2 regions of the Anaerostipes rhamnosivorans genome follow, and region 2 is predicted to be linked to the other one. Evidence: riboswitches for the same ligand, from Rfam matches in the RefSeq annotation. Region 2 holds a riboswitch; the other holds the start of a gene.
What was found. Region 2 has a riboswitch for ZMP and ZTP ahead of pflA (pyruvate formate-lyase-activating protein). Riboswitches for the same ligand answer to the same signal wherever they lie in the genome.

Region 1: another riboswitch for ZMP and ZTP. It lies ahead of AR1Y2_RS13065 (IMP cyclohydrolase); the one in region 2 lies ahead of pflA (pyruvate formate-lyase-activating protein).

What each region holds. Positions count from the first base shown of each region.
Region 1 covers NZ_CP040058.1:2,631,142-2,639,053, forward strand. The annotation lists gene AR1Y2_RS13045 (putative DNA modification/repair radical SAM protein) at 1-57, shown strand, start outside; gene AR1Y2_RS13050 (TIGR03915 family putative DNA repair protein) at 188-937, shown strand; gene AR1Y2_RS13055 (MerR family transcriptional regulator) at 1,128-1,862, shown strand; gene AR1Y2_RS13060 (phosphoribosylaminoimidazolecarboxamide formyltransferase) at 1,904-3,082, opposite strand; gene AR1Y2_RS13065 (IMP cyclohydrolase) at 3,092-3,805, opposite strand; ZMP/ZTP riboswitch at 3,969-4,048, opposite strand; gene AR1Y2_RS13070 (methylglyoxal synthase) at 4,137-4,496, opposite strand; gene AR1Y2_RS13075 (GH25 family lysozyme) at 4,578-5,966, opposite strand; gene AR1Y2_RS13080 (GH25 family lysozyme) at 6,125-7,543, opposite strand.
Region 2 covers NZ_CP040058.1:3,308,498-3,316,409, forward strand. The annotation lists gene AR1Y2_RS16375 (Rossmann-like and DUF2520 domain-containing protein) at 1-702, opposite strand, end outside; gene AR1Y2_RS16380 (AEC family transporter) at 881-1,819, shown strand; gene AR1Y2_RS16385 (class I SAM-dependent methyltransferase) at 1,885-2,517, shown strand; gene bioD (dethiobiotin synthase) at 2,560-3,222, opposite strand; gene AR1Y2_RS16395 (biotin transporter BioY) at 3,219-3,785, opposite strand; gene spoIIR (stage II sporulation protein R) at 4,576-5,178, opposite strand; ZMP/ZTP riboswitch at 5,346-5,430, shown strand; gene pflA (pyruvate formate-lyase-activating protein) at 5,552-6,277, shown strand; gene pflB (formate C-acetyltransferase) at 6,271-7,912, shown strand, end outside.

The DNA.
Region 1 (7,912 bases), 680 kb from region 2:
TTTACAACATCCCCTTCAGCCGAGGACTCCTGCAAATCACTGAGCGGACAGATATAATGCTAAGAACAGTTATGATATCTGCCCGGGAAACACCCGTTCCAACATAAGGTTTCACTCTGCGAAAGTTTTTCTCCATTGTTGGAAGGAGGCCTTTCCAGAGCCGGCTGGAGATAATGGAGAAGAATTTATGACCATCTTTACCTGCAACAACACATTTGAGGATATGATGTCCTGTATCTATACTGCCTGGGCCGCCCGCTTAGGCCATAATAACGTCCGTCTCAAAACAGAACCTATAGGGAATCTGGAACTGTTCTGTGATTACCGTCATGTAGAACATGATGCTGACAAAACCGCAAGTGTCATCCGATCCATCCAAAAAAAGATTTCTTTTCACGCCTATCATATGGTATACCGGGCCGCCATGTCATTTGAGGAAGAAAAGCTGGATATAATCTACCGTTTCCTAATCTATGGCTTTCACTACGGCCCCTCTGTGGTCCATATGCTTCAGGAGCCGGCCGTGATGAATCTGTTTGAGCTTGACCGGAAGGTGTCCAATGAAGCTCATCTATTCCGGGAATTCCTCCGGTTTTCAGAAGTGGACAAGGTCCTTATCGCTCATATCGAGCCCAAATGCGATGTCCTCACCATCCTGGCTCCCCAATTTACGGACCGCATGCCCTCCGAGAACTGGATGATCATCGATGACAACAGAAAAACCGCTGTAATCCATCCATCTGACCAGGACTATTACATGACAATACTGTCAGAGAATGAACTGAGCCGCTTAAAAGAGTCCGAGCGCTCCGATATCTATACGGACCTTTGGAAGGCTTTCTTTGAAACCATCGGAGTGGAGGCAAGAAAAAATCCCCGCTGCCAGAGAACCATGATGCCGCTCTGGTACCGAAAACACATGACCGAGTTTCAGTGATCCAAGGGATACTTTATCGTGCGGAGCACGCCCACCCGAAGGGTATAAAATGCGGTGTGCCCTGTGGGTATAAGTTTTTCCCCATTGTCGGAAGGAGGCCTTTCCAGAGCCGACTGGAGATAATGGAGAAAAACTCTTGACTCTCACGTGGCGTTATGGGCTATTCTTATCTTACCAGGAGGAGACCAAGATGAAAACAGTAAGAGAAGTAAGCAGATTAACCGGTGTCAGTGTGCGCACCCTCCACTATTATGACGAGATCGGACTCTTATGTCCTGACCGAATCTCAGAGGCTGGCTACCGTCTGTATGGAGCTCAGGCGTTAGAACGTCTTCAGCATATTTTACTGTTCCGTGAGCTTGAGTTCTCTCTAAAAGACATCAGACAGATTTTAGACCGTCCGGACTTTGACCGGCAAAAAGCGCTGGACCAGCAGATTGAACTATTAATGCTGAAAAAGGATCGTCTGGAACATCTGATTGATTTTGCTCTTGGAATACAGAAGTTAGGAGTGGAGCCATTGAATTATCAGGCATTTGACAAACAGACACTGGAAAACTATAAAGCCGAGGCAAAAAAGAGTTGGGGCCAAACAGAAGCTTTCCAGGAATACGAACAAAAGACCCAGGACTATACAGAGGAGGACCTAAAGTTCATGAATACAAAGTTTATGGCAAACTTTGTGGAATTCGGCCGTCTGAAAGCCGAAGATCCGGCATCTGAAACTGTAAAAAAGCAAGTTGAAGCCTTAAAGCAGTCGATCACAGACCAGTATTATACTTGTACCGACGATATCCTCGCCTCTCTCGGTACTATGTACACCGGTGATGACAGGATGAAGGAGTCCATTGACCGCGCTGGAGGACAGGGCACTGCCCAGTTTGTTTCAGACGCGATCCGCATTTACTGCCAGTCCCATTCATAGGCAAGGGAGAGAAATCATAATGATTTCTCTCCCTTTATGATTTAGTGATGGAATAAACGGATTCCTGTAAAACACATAGCCATATTGTATTTGTTGCATGTTTCAATAACATGGTCATCACGGATAGAACCGCCCGGCTCAGCCACATAAGAGACACCACTCTTGTGAGCCCTCTCAATGTTATCCCCAAATGGGAAAAACGCATCAGATCCAAGAGCGACTCCTGTCAGCTGCGAAAGCCATTCTCGTTTTTCTTCTCTCGTAAATACTTCTGGCTTCACTTTAAAGATGTTTTCCCACTCTCCGTCAGCCAGAACATCCATATAATCATCTCCGATATACAAATCAATGGCATTGTCACGGTCCGCTCTGCGGATACCGTCAACGAACTGCAGTCCCATAACTTTCGGTGCCTGGCGCAGATACCAGTTATCCGCCTTCTGTCCTGCCAGGCGTGTACAATGGATCCTGGACTGCTGTCCGGCACCGATACCGATGGCCTGTCCATCCTTTGCATAGCAGACAGAGTTAGACTGTGTATACTTCAATGTGATCATGGCAATGGCCAGGTCGATTTTTGCGGAGTCAGGAATTTCCTTATTTTCTGTGACAATATCGTTAAAGAAATCTTTGTCGATGTTCAGCTCATTCCTTCCCTGTTCAAAAGTGATGCCAAACACTTCTTTGCGTTCGATCGGAGCAGGCACATAATCCGGATCAATCTCGATCACATTGTAGTTCCCTTTTTTCTTTTCGTTTAAGATCTCAAGCGCTTCCGGCTCATATCCTGGAGCGATCACTCCGTCGGAAACTTCTCTTTTGATAATCTTTGCTGTGGCTGCGTCACACACATCAGAAAGTGAAATAAAATCTCCGAAAGAAGACATCCTGTCTGCTCCTCTTGCCCTGGCGTAAGCATTGGCGGGAGGGGTAAATTCCATATCCATATCATCCACCCAATAGATTTTCTTTTCTACATCTGACATGGGAAGTCCTACTGCCGCACCTGCCGGTGAGACATGTTTAAAGGAAGCCGCTGCCGGAAGTCCGGTTGCTTTCTTCAGTTCCTTCACCAGCTGCCAGCCATTTAATGCATCAAGGAAATTAATGTATCCTGGCTTTCCACTTAACACTTTGATCGGCAGTTCTCCATCTTCCATGTAGATCCTTGACGGTTTCTGGTTTGGATTGCATCCGTATTTTAATTCTAATTCCTTCATGGTTTCCTCCTATTGATTCTTGTTCACGATCCTTGTTTCATATTCTCCTGTTTCGATATTGATATACCTTACAAACAGTGACACTTTATTATCCTCATTCAGGCTGTCCCAAATACGGCCTGTAAATGTCTCGATGTCATCCTCCACACCAACTAACTTCGGTTCTCCTTCAAAGCTTGGGAGCGGATCCCCATCCTGCATATAGGTATGGATGAAATGGCCTTCCCCGTTTACTGGATTTTCGTAAGCAAATGTATAGCGGTTGCATGCATTCGGATTGCCGTTATTGCTTTTTAAAATGGACATGGCATAATTGTAAGTTCCATTTTCCACGTGCATGATACCTGAAATACGCGGAGTATAATTCGGAGCATCCGGCTCAAACTCTCTTGTGCGAAGTGCCTGTTCAAACGTCTGCTGTTTATCCATAAGCTCATAGATCGTATCTGTCTGATCTCCGTTAGTCACAATCGTCTTATTCCCAAGCACCTTCACCGGGGCATAGATGATAAGACTTGGGTCGCTCAACTTGGATGGATCAAATGCCTGGGTTCGGATTCCTTTTCCGTCCTCAATAAACACACGGTTTCTGCTGTTCTCACTTCTTCCCATGATAAAGTATGCAGTTACTGCATAAGTTCCGTTGGGTGATTTTCCAATCACAATCCCTCTGCCAGGATATGAATTCCCTTTTAACTCGTCTTCCAATGACAACATCTTCATTGTCTTACATCCTCCTTTTGGCTTGTTTACTTTGCGTACCAAATGCGATTTGACGTAGTCAAATGATTCCTCACGCATTTGTGTTCATAACGCCCGCAGGGCTGTTTTATTCCATAGGGAAAACTATCCTATAGAATAAAACAGCCGCCTGGGCATACTAAATAAAAGTTGCCCAGGCGGCCGACATGTCTACTACCGTGCTCCCCGTGGTTTCTCCACTATCCGCCAGTCGCACAGCTTTCAAAATAAATATACACTATGATCCGCCATTTTTCAAGTTAATTTTCAGAAACCGTAAAGCCTGTAATCCGCGGATAATCTTCATCTAAAACTAAAACATCTGTATCATCAGTTCTGCGGCAGCAGTATTTGTAACTGCCGGTACGTTGTGTACATCACAGACACGAAGCAGCGCTGAAACATCCGGCTCATGAGGCTGCGCTGTCAATGGGTCCCGGAAGAACACAACCAGTCCAATCTTTCCTTCTGCAATCCTGCCGCCTAACTGCTGGTCACCGCCATAAGGTCCTGACAGATATCGCTTTACAGGAAGGCCGGTGGCTTCCTCCACTCTTTTTCCGGTAGTACCAGTTGCAACTAAGTTATACTTTGCTAAAGTCTCTTTATTCTTTTTTGCAAATTCCACCATCTCATCTTTTTTCTTATCATGTGCAATCAATGCAATTATCATAATTTTATCCTCCTGATGTTTATTGACTGTAAAGCCAATCTACACTATAGGCGCTATTTTTTCAAGAGGAATATCTTTAGATCAGCGTTTCAGAGACTTTACAGAAGAAAACTGACTATATATTTTCTTTTTCCTGACTGTCTGATAGGATCTGACCTTAAAATAATACCGCTTTTTCTTTGTTAATTTACCTTTTGTATAAGATGATTTTTTCACTGACACTGTCGCGATCCGCTTATACCCAGATGATTTTTTCTTGGACATATAAATCTGGTACTTTGTCACACCAGAGACCTTTGACCATGTTATTTTGATCCCCTTTGACCCGCTCTTTTTTAGTTTTTTGATCTTATTGGATTTTGGAATCACTGTGATTTTACAGGATACTTTTTTGCCACTTCCACTTGTTCCCGTAATCACTGCTGTGCCGACTTTTTTTGCTGTCACTTTACCTGCAGAACTGATGGACGCCACCGATGAATTGGAGCTGGACCACCTGACGGTTGGAAATGCGTTTTTTGGCTCTGTGTAACTTTTCAGCGTATAAGAGGAACCCCTTTTCAGCGACAGCGACTTCTTACTCAGTTTAAAGCTCTTTGCCGGAATGCTTTTGATCAAAAAATTCAGATCTACATATCCGTTGATTCCCGGAACATTTCCTTTGTCGGTGCTCTGCCACATAATGTAACTTCCAGAATAACTACAGACACTATTGTACTGTGCAATCCATCTGGGGTACTTTTGGAATAACTTATCTGTCAGTTTCTTCTCAAACCATTCTTTATTAGCATAGATTCCGACATTCGTATAGCCGTTTGCCTTTAATCTGTCTGCAAAAGCGCCTGCTATCTGTGCCACTTTGGAGTTTGAAAGTTTATATATATCGTTTTCTTCCAGATCGTAATAAATAGGATAGGAAAGTTTCCTGTCCTGTATCAATCGGATCACATGGTCAGCTTCGCTTTTTGCTTTTTCTACTGTGTCTGCATAGGAATAGAGATAAACTCCATATGGTATATTCAGCCGTTCACATTCCGATACGTTTCGAAGCCATTGATCATCATCTTGCTCTGGTTGATTCATCCCATAGCCACACCGGAGAATAACAAAGTCAATACCGGATGCCTTCACTTTCTCCCAGTCAATCTTTTTCTGATGGTGGCTGACATCAATTCCTTTTGCCCATGCACCTGGAATCGGGCTGCCAAGATCATTTACAAACATCCCGTTGACTTTATTCCAGGCATTGCTGTAACCCCTGGCAGATCTGCTAGCCATCTGCCCCTCAGTTGAGTAAATGGGCTTTCCATCCTTATAACGCCAGCTGTCTTCTTTCCCGCTTTCTTTCTTTTCCTGCTGTACATTCTGCTGGCTGCCATACACTGTCTGAGCGGCAGGCGCCAGCCCCATCCCCACTGCCATGAAAACGGCAAAAAACCTATTACATACCTTTATCTTAAGATTTGCCATGTCTTCTCCTTTCAATAATCTTACATTTGTAGGATTATTATACCATATGGATAATGGAATGGCTATATCTATTATATCTCACATGAATTCATTCATGAAACAGAAAAAAGATCCCCTATAGGATCTTCTTTCTCTATTGCATTGTATTCTTCCTTATTTTAACGTTTTAATGATTTGACAGAACTAAAACTGCTGTAATACTTTGTTTTCCCTACCGTTTTGTATGAACGGACTTTGAAATAATAACGCCTGCCTCTTTTCAGGCTCTTTTTTGTATAGCTGGCGGATTTTGAGGAAGCAGTCTTAATCCGTTTAAAACCAGAAGATTTCTTTTTAGACATATAGATTTGGTATTTTGTCGTCCCGCTCACTTTTGACCATGTAATCTTGATGCTTTTCTTTCCGAATTTCTTGAGCTTTTTAATTTTATTGGTCTTAGGCCGGACAGTGACTTTGCACGCTGCCTTCTTTCCGTTAGATGACTTCGCTGTAATGGTTGCTTTTCCAACTCCTTTGGCAGTAACCTTTCCGCTAGAAGAAACCACTGCAACTTTCTTATTCGAGCTGCTCCATGTCACATTTTTATTTCCTGCATTGGACGGTGAAATGGACTTTTTCAGTGTATAGGAAGATCCATTTTTGAGACCCAGACTTGTCTTATTCAACTTCACAGAAGAAACCGCTGCTGTATGATAAGCGTTTACGTTCCAGGATCCAATCTTAAAGTTTAAATCTACATTTGTACCAATACCACTGACCGTACCGGTAGAGGTACTTTGCCACATGTGATAATCTCCTTTATAATCACAGCGGTAATTATACTGTGCCACCCATCTAGGATTTTTATCAAACACACTGCTTGTTAAAAGTGAGGAAAACCAATATTTATTGGCATAGACGCCTACATTTTTATAGCCTGCATTGTTCAATGTTTTTATGAAGGTATCTGCGATATCCGACAGTTTTTTATTGGACAATCCTCCCTGGTACTTCTCATCCTCCATGTCATAATAGATTGGATAAGAAAGCTTCTTCCCTTTGATCAGGCGTATCACGTGTTCTGCTTCACTTTTTGCTTTTGTAGTGTTTGTCGCATAGGAATAAATATAAACACCATAAGGCATGCCGATTCTCTCACATTCAGAAGAATTATATGCCCATGTAGGATCATCCTGGCTTTTAAGATTCTCGCCGTATCCCACTCTTAGGATCGCATAGTCAATCCCGTCTGCTTTGACTTTGTTCCAGTCAATCTTTCCATCCCATTTGCTCACGTCAATCCCTTTGGCTGTTGCGTTAGGAATCGGATCGCCCAAAGAATTCAAAAACACTCCATTTACATTTTTCCAAGCATTCGATACTGCCCTTGCGCCTCTGCTGTTTACAGAAGGCCCTATTTCTTCCTGCTGCTTTATGGGCTTTCCATCTTTATATCTCCAGCTGTTGGCCGGATCATTTTCTTCCGCGCTTTTTGTTTCCGCCATAATCGGAACACTGCTTACTGTCCAAACTCCGGCGGCCAGCACTAACACTGAAGATAATACTGCAATCTTACTTTTTATCCCTTTTAATCTCATTTTCCTCCTCCTTTTATCTCTTTGTGTAGTATATCATTTTTCTCATGATTTTCCAAAGATAAAAGAGAAGAAAAATTTCCCAAGCCAATGTGGGCGGGACCCTCCATAAGGTATTTTTAATTCATCGAGAGATCTTGAAAACCTTCCCAGGAAGAACAAAGTGGGCAAGCCCACTTCATCTCCCCAGCCCCTCACTCTTTGAGGGGCTTGACAACTTTGGGCGCTAAATGCGATTTGACGTGGTCAAATAATTTCCTCACGCATTTGTGTGCATAATGCCCGTAGGGCTTTTTTGTTCCATAGGGAGGTTCGAAGAACTTTCCTATGGTAATGAAAAAAGTGTGCTGCATATAAAGTATAATAATGCAG
Region 2 (7,912 bases):
GGATACATCATTGCGCTCCACCGGGCCTGTCAGAGCCTCTTTGGGGCCTGAATCAAGAATATTCTCAAGATTCTGCCGTACTAAAGGTGCAAGGGCGGCAAGCCCTTCCTGCGGGGTAAAACCACAGTCTTGTAAAAGGTTCAAAGCCTGGTTCATCAGGGCTGCCATCTGATTGGATGCCATAACTGCCGCTGCATGATAACGGACCTTCTTCTCCGCCTGGATCTCTACAATCCGGTTGGGAAGCGGACTCAAAAAAGAAAGCATCTGATCCTTGTGCGCCTGCTCACCTTCCAGAGTAAATAAAGCCTTGCTGAGTTCTTCATATGAAGTTGTTTTACTGTTAAATGGAAACATTGGATGGATAGAATAGCCGTAAGCCCCTGCTTCGGTTATTTCAGAGAAAATAGCGGAACTTAGAGATCCGCTGCAGTGACAGATAAACTTTTCCCGGACCGGAAAAGTTCTGAGCTGTTCCCACACGCCTGCGATCTGGCTGTCGGGAACCGTAATGAAAAGAACATCACACATTGATAATAATTTGTCAAACGTATCAAAATGTATTGTGCCTGTTTCTTTGGCCGCCTGTCGGGCTGACTCCCCGCTGCGGCTTAAGTACCCCACTACCGGGATACCAAAATGTACGAAATACCTGCCTAAGGAACAGCCTGCTTTGCCTGCTCCGATAAATCCTGCTTTCATACGGAAATATCACCTGCCTTTATGAGGTGATGTCCTTTAAAAATTTGTTCACTGGTATGATTTCTCTACGGAATACCATCCAAGGGTACTATATCACCTCATATTTGAATAAGCAAGGAAAAATACAATGTTTGAATTGTTCTTTTTTATTTGCTATAATCTCTCCCGGAGGAAACCTATGAACGATTTTATTTTCAGCTTAAATTCTACTGTCCCCGTCTTTTTTATGATCTTCCTCGGATGGCTCCTGAAAGAGAAGGGATGGTTTAACGAAAACTTTGTAAACACAGCCAACAAGTTTGTATTCAATGCAGCGCTTCCCGCACTTTTGTTCCGCGATATTTCCAGCGCTCCTTTAAAACAGGCATTCAACTTAAAATACTTTCTGTTCTGCATGATCGTAACCACTCTGATGTTTTTAGGTATCTGGATCCTTGCAGAATTGTTGATAAAGGACAAGACTATGATCGGGGCCTTTGTACAGGCCTCTTTCCGAGGCAGCGCAGCGATCCTTGGTATCGCATTTATTGAAAATATTTATGGACACTCCACGATGGGACCGCTGATGATCGTAGCCAGCGTCCCTCTGTATAATATTTTCTCTGTCATTGTGCTGACCGTGCGTGGACCCGGCTCCGGCTCCGGCAGTTTTAGGTCCGCTTTTAAAAATATCATTCGAAATCCGATCATCTTGGGGATCCTGGCCGGTCTTCCGTTTTCTTACCTGGCTGTGGATTTCCCTCCCGTGATCGACAAATGCCTCAATGAACTGGCCGTGACGGCTACGCCTGTGGCATTGCTCTGCGTGGGGGCCGGTTTTGAGGGAGCCAAGGCCTTAAGGAAGCTTGGTCCTACCATGACCGCTGCTGCCATTAAGCTTTTTATCCTGCCACTTATCTTCCTTCCCCCGGCCGTCTATTTTGGATTCCGTGGAGAAGGACTGATCGCTATCCTGATTATGCTGGGCTCTCCGACCACGGTGAGCTGCTATGTCATGGCCAAAGCAATGGACAACGACCATGCCCTGACTTCCAGCATTGTGGTAGCCGCAACCGTATTATCGTCCGTCAGTCTCACATTATGGGTTTATTTGTTGCGGATGTTTTCCTTTATCTGATATAATCATTGTGAAGGACAATAGAAAAATAAGAGAAATAACCAAGGAAAGAGAGGAGCGTGCTTATGAAAGATGTAAAAGAACGTTCTGCAAAGATTTACAATAAAAAAGCTGAAAAATATGAGAAGACCATCAGCGGCAAGATGTCTGTTTCCCTGGAGCAGGAAATGATCAAAAAGATCTGCGTTCGGGACAACGACAAGATACTGGATGTAGGCTGCGGCACAGGAACCCTGCTGTCCGGTCTGACGCGCTGGAGAAATGCCGAGGGGTACGGAGTGGATGTTTCTGAGGAGATGATCCGCAGAGCCAGCGCCGACTTCCCGGATCTGCATTTCCAGGTGGCAAGCAGCGATGATCTGGATTTTGAAGACAACACGTTCCGTATCATCACCGTGTGCAGTGCATTCCACCATTTCCCCAACCAGGCGGAATTCATCCAGAAAGCTGCCAGACTGCTGACCCCGGGAGGACGTCTCTATATCGGTGTCGTGGCCTTCCCCGAGCTCATAAGGATTTCCGGGAACATTGCGGACAAGGTACTTCCGTCCTGTAAGGTCAAACGGCCATCTACCCATGAGATCCTGGGTATGTTTAAAGCTGCCGGACTCACAAAGTTCCGGGTACATAAACTAAAAAAACTGCTCATGATCTCGGCAAAAAAGCCGGAATCCGAGGCTTTGCCTTCTGAGGCATAACTTATGAAATTCCCTCATTTGATTTGAGGGAATTTTTTGTTTTCACAAAAAGCAGCTGACATCTATTTCCTCTGCGTCATCAGCCACACCGGTCACTTTTATACCTGTCAAACGCTCAATCTGATACCGGTTGTCCTCATGGATCAGATCTCCTCTTTTAAAATGATTCATCACGATTCCGCAGATCTCAAAACCTTTCATCGCCGCATATTCTGCCGTGGTCACGGCTGCCTGGATGGCACCCAGTCCGGAAGGCGCCACGATCAACAGCTGAAACCCTGTCAGAGTTGCCACATCGGTGAGCATCATCATCTCATCATCATCTGCCCTCAGCGGACAGACAATTCCGCCACAGCCTTCAGCCACCACATAGTCAAACCTCTTCTGAATCTCCAAAAAACTCTGTGAGACCACATCTTTCTCAATCGGCCTTCCGCTCATTTTAGCCGCCAGATGTGGGGAGACCGATGGTTCATAGACGTATGCCACATACTGGTCCGGCGGACCAGAAAGCCCCGATTTCCTGCACACATAATCCGCGTCCCCCGGCACCAGCCTGTCTTCTGACCAGACAGCTCCGCTTAAGGCCGGTTTGAAGTACCCAGCGTCGATCCCCTGCCTGCGCAGAGTTTTTACGAGCAAGGCAGAAATATATGTCTTTCCTATATCTGTGCCAGTCGCCGTCACAAAAATACCGTTTTTCATACTCTATGGCCCTCCCCTAACAGGTCTGTGCCCAGGTATGCTTTTACCCTTTCTGCAAATGCAGAGGCGGCCACACACAGCAATGCATCTCCCGGCAGATCCAGGGGAAATGCAGACAGTATCACAGCAGCAAATGGTGTTTTCTGCCCTAAATATGTATTCAAAATCATATACTTATAACTGAATCCGATCAAGTAGGTAACAGCCATCCCTGCGAAAGCAGCAGGCAAATATGCTCTGAGTCCCTCCCTCCTTTGCCTGCCGCAAAGAATTCCCGTGATCCAGGCCCCGGCAATAAATCCAATGAGATATCCAAAGCTTGGCCGCAGCATATACTGTATGCCTCCTCCCGCCGCAAAAACAGGAACCCCGGCAAGTCCCACAAGGACATAAATTCCCATAGAAATACTCCCGTACCTTGGGCCGAGAAGCATCCCTGCAAGCAGTACAAATAAAAATTGAAGAGTAAAATAGTCCATAAACGGCACCGGGATCTGAATGAATGCTCCAGCCGCAGTCAGGGCAGCAAACATACCGCACAACACAATCCATCGGGTTTCCATAGTTTTTCTCAAAACGATTTCCCCTTTCCTTTCGTTAAACTCATTTCGTAACCCGCTTATTGTATCATTTCGCCTTTCTATTGTAAACTATTTTTGATTATTTGGTTTACAATACATCTCGCAAATCCGCTACATCAGCATGACCTGAAAGATCAAGAGCATGGTGATCCCCAGTGAGATCAATAAGATGGATCTGTAAAAGTCTTTCATTTCCTTTGTTTTTTCTTTGTTCCATTTATTTCTCATCTGTACTCTCTCCTTACATCTATCTTGATAAATTAGACGCCTGAAAAAACGAAAAAGTTGCATTTCATTTCTCTATTTGTATTTATGGTTCCCGGATGAAACGAAAAAAAAGAAGGTATTTTACGGAATACACCCGTAAAATTCCCTCTTCTTAATTGATATGTATCCTCGGCAGTTATCTCAATAATAACCGGAAAGCCACCAGCATTACGATCCCTGCGGTTATCAGCAGCAAAGACTTATAGAAATACTTCACTTCCCAAACTTCGTGTCTCCTTGAACTCTTCCTCACCCATACCATCTCCTTCTCTTTTCCTCTTCCTTTGAAGAGACAGGCAGCGGTCCGTATCGCCGCCCACATCCAGTAAGATTGTTAAAACATTGGTCAAAGTTTCCGTTCACATAGGTCAGTCGTATGTTGGAAATATCTTGTATTGTTATAAAAAATTAAAACTTTTGTAACTTTATTATACCAACTCTTACAAGAAATTTCAACTATTGGATTAGTTAATTTTTGTGAGAATATTTAGTAAATATTACCTTATCACTCCAGCCACTGCAAAAACCATGGCAGCTTCTTTTTTTTCTTCTCCAGCTTCTTCACTCCTTTTTCCCCCACCTGTTGCTCCAGTTTTTTTCTGGTCTTTTTGTCTTTGGCTGCCTCACTCTCCTTTGTAATGCAGAGATCCGGAAACATCACGCACCACCAGTTATGGCCTGCAGCATCTCCAAGATCGATTCTCAGCGCATCGTAAGTACCTTTTGGAAAAACATAGCTTCCGTAATCTTTTTGGGGGAATTCTTCTCTGGTCATATACACTTTCACCGGGAGCTCCCTTCCGTTTTTCTTTAATGTAGTCTTAGCCACTTTTGCAATTTCCTGTTTCTTGCTGGCCAATACTTTCTCGGCTTCTTCCTTTGTCTTTGCATGTTCCATATACGGCTTTAAATACTTTACGACCTGATCCCGGACCAGCAGCTTTTCAGCCTGGTCTTTTTTGCTGTCGCTGTTTGCGCGGATATGGAATCGCACAACTTTCTGCTTTATATTTTCATTCACTCTGTCATCTTTTCCTTTTGACCATACAGCGCCGAGGATCACGGCAGCGGCCAGGAACAGCATCCAGATCTTTGATTTTTTCTTCATACTATGAACATGCCCGGATTTTCTAAATTTTAAACATGAAAACTTTTATCAGATACCCAGTGGACAAGTAGGAAATGCCGCGTTACGATGGAGCTGGCTAAAAATTTAACACACCAAATTTCAAATCCGGGGTTGACATCCTGGTGTCAGGTATAGTATTTTAAAGTCATAAGTCATATGACTGACGGACAAGTGGAGTTTACCACAGGAAGTATGACAACGAATTTTTAGCCGACCGTCTGGGCACTTTGCCTGGACGTGCGGCTTTTTTTATTCCATTAGGAAAGTTCTGCGAACCTCCCTATGAAATAAAAAAGCCCTGCAGGCAGTATGCACACCAGGCAGCCAATCAACATTTTTACAGGAGGTTCCTATGATTGTTGGACACATCCATTCCATGGAATCCATGGGATTAGTCGATGGCCCCGGCATCCGCACCGTGATCTTTTTTCAGGGCTGTGCCCTCCGGTGTAAGTTCTGTCACAACCCAGACACCTGGGAATTTACAGGTGGTGAAGAACTGACCCCGGAAGCGCTGGTCAAAAAGATCTCCCGCTTCAAACCGTACTTTAAGCAGAACGGCGGAGTAACCTTTTCGGGTGGAGAGCCGCTGATGCAGCCGGAGTTTTTACTGGAAACATTAAAACTCTGCAAACAGGAAGAAATTCATACATGCATTGACACCGCCGGCGTTGGACAGGGAAATTACGACGAGATTCTTTCTTACACAGATCTTGTACTTCTGGATCTCAAAGAAATAACAAAACCGGCATACGAGTCTATGACCGGAAGGCCTATGGACCGTTTTGATGAATTTTTAGAGGCATTAAAACGAAACGGCACAAAGATCTGGATCCGGCATGTAGTGGTTCCGGGGCTTACGGACAGCGAAGAACACATGAGGGAATTAAAAGCATACATAGACCGAATACCCAACGTGGAAAAGGTAGAACTGCTTCCCTATCATTTGCTCGGCATCAATAAATATGAGGTGATGAATCTTTCTTATCCTCTCTCAAATGTTCCGGCAATGGACAAGGAACAAACCAGACACTTTCAGGAAACCTATTTTAATCAATATGGAGGAAAACAATGTTAAACCAATGGAACGGCTTTAAAGAAGGAAAATGGACTAAGGAAACGAACGTAAGGGATTTTATCCAGAAAAACTATACATTGTACGAAGGTGATGACACCTTCCTGGCAGGTGTTACCGATAGAACTCAAAAAGTGTGGAACAAATGCGAAGAACTGCTCTCAGAGGAGACAAAAAAAGGCGGCGTTTTAGATGTGGAAACTGACATTATTTCCGGCATTACAAACTTTGCCCCTGGATACATCGACAAAGAAAATGAAGTCATTGTCGGTCTCCAGACAGATGCGCCCCTGAAACGTATCGTCAACTTATACGGCGGAAAAAGGATGGCCCATTCTTCCCTGGAACAGTATGGATATAAGCTGAATCCAGAAATTGACCGCCACTTCAATGAATACCGCAAAACACATAATGAAGGTGTGTTTGATGCATATCCGCAGCGCACAAGACTTGCAAGGACTGCAGGACTTTTAACTGGTCTTCCGGATGCATACGGACGCGGACGTGTCATCGGCGACTACCGCCGTGTCGCTCTTTACGGAATTGATTATCTTGTGGAAGAAAAGAAACGTGACCTGGATGCCCTGGACGGACCGATGAGTGAAGAACGTATCCGCGCAAGAGAAGAAGTATCCGAACAGATCCGCGCTTTAGGGGATATCAAAGAAATGGCTGCGTCCTACGGAGTTGACATCTCCAAGCCTGCATCTAACGCGAAAGAAGCAGTACAGGCCTTGTACATGGCTTATCTCGCCGGTGTAAAGGAAAACAACGGAGCTGCCACATCCCTCGGACGTACCTCTACCTTCCTTGATATTTACATCCAGCGTGACCTTGAAAGCGGAGTTCTGACCGAAAAAGAAGCACAGGAACTGATTGACCAGTTTATTATCAAGCTGCGTCTTGTGAGACATTTAAGAACGCCGGAATATGATGAGCTGTTCGGCGGTGATCCTACCTGGATCACAGAGTCTATCGGCGGCATCGGCATTAACAGCAAACCATTGGTAACTAAGACTTCTTTCCGTTACCTCCACACTCTGTACAACCTGGGAACCGCACCGGAGCCAAACCTGACCGTACTCTGGTCTGAGAAGCTTCCAGCAAACTTCAAGAAGTTCTGCTCCAAGGTTTCCATTGATACAGATTCCATTCAGTACGAAAACGACGACGTTATGCGCCCGATCTACGGAGACGATTACGCTATCGCCTGCTGTGTATCTGCAATGAAGGTCGGAAAACAGACCCAGCTGTTTGGTGCTCGCTGCAACCTTGCCAAATCTCTGTTATACGCTATCAACGGCGGTATCGACGAGAAGAAAGGCATTGAAGTTATCCCTGGAATTGAACCGATCACTGATGACGTACTGGATTATGACAAGGTTTGGACAAACTATAAAAAGGTTCTGGCCTATGTGGCAGAATTGTATGTAGATACTGTCAACATCATTCATTACATGCACGATAAATACGCTTACGAGGCAAGCCAGTTTGCACTGCACGATACAAACCTGGAACGTATCGCTGCATACGGCGTTGCGGGGCTTTCCATCGCAGCGGATTCTTTATCAGCGATCAAATATGCTACTGTGAAGCCAGTACGAAATGAAAACGGCGTGGCTGTGGACTTTGAGACCG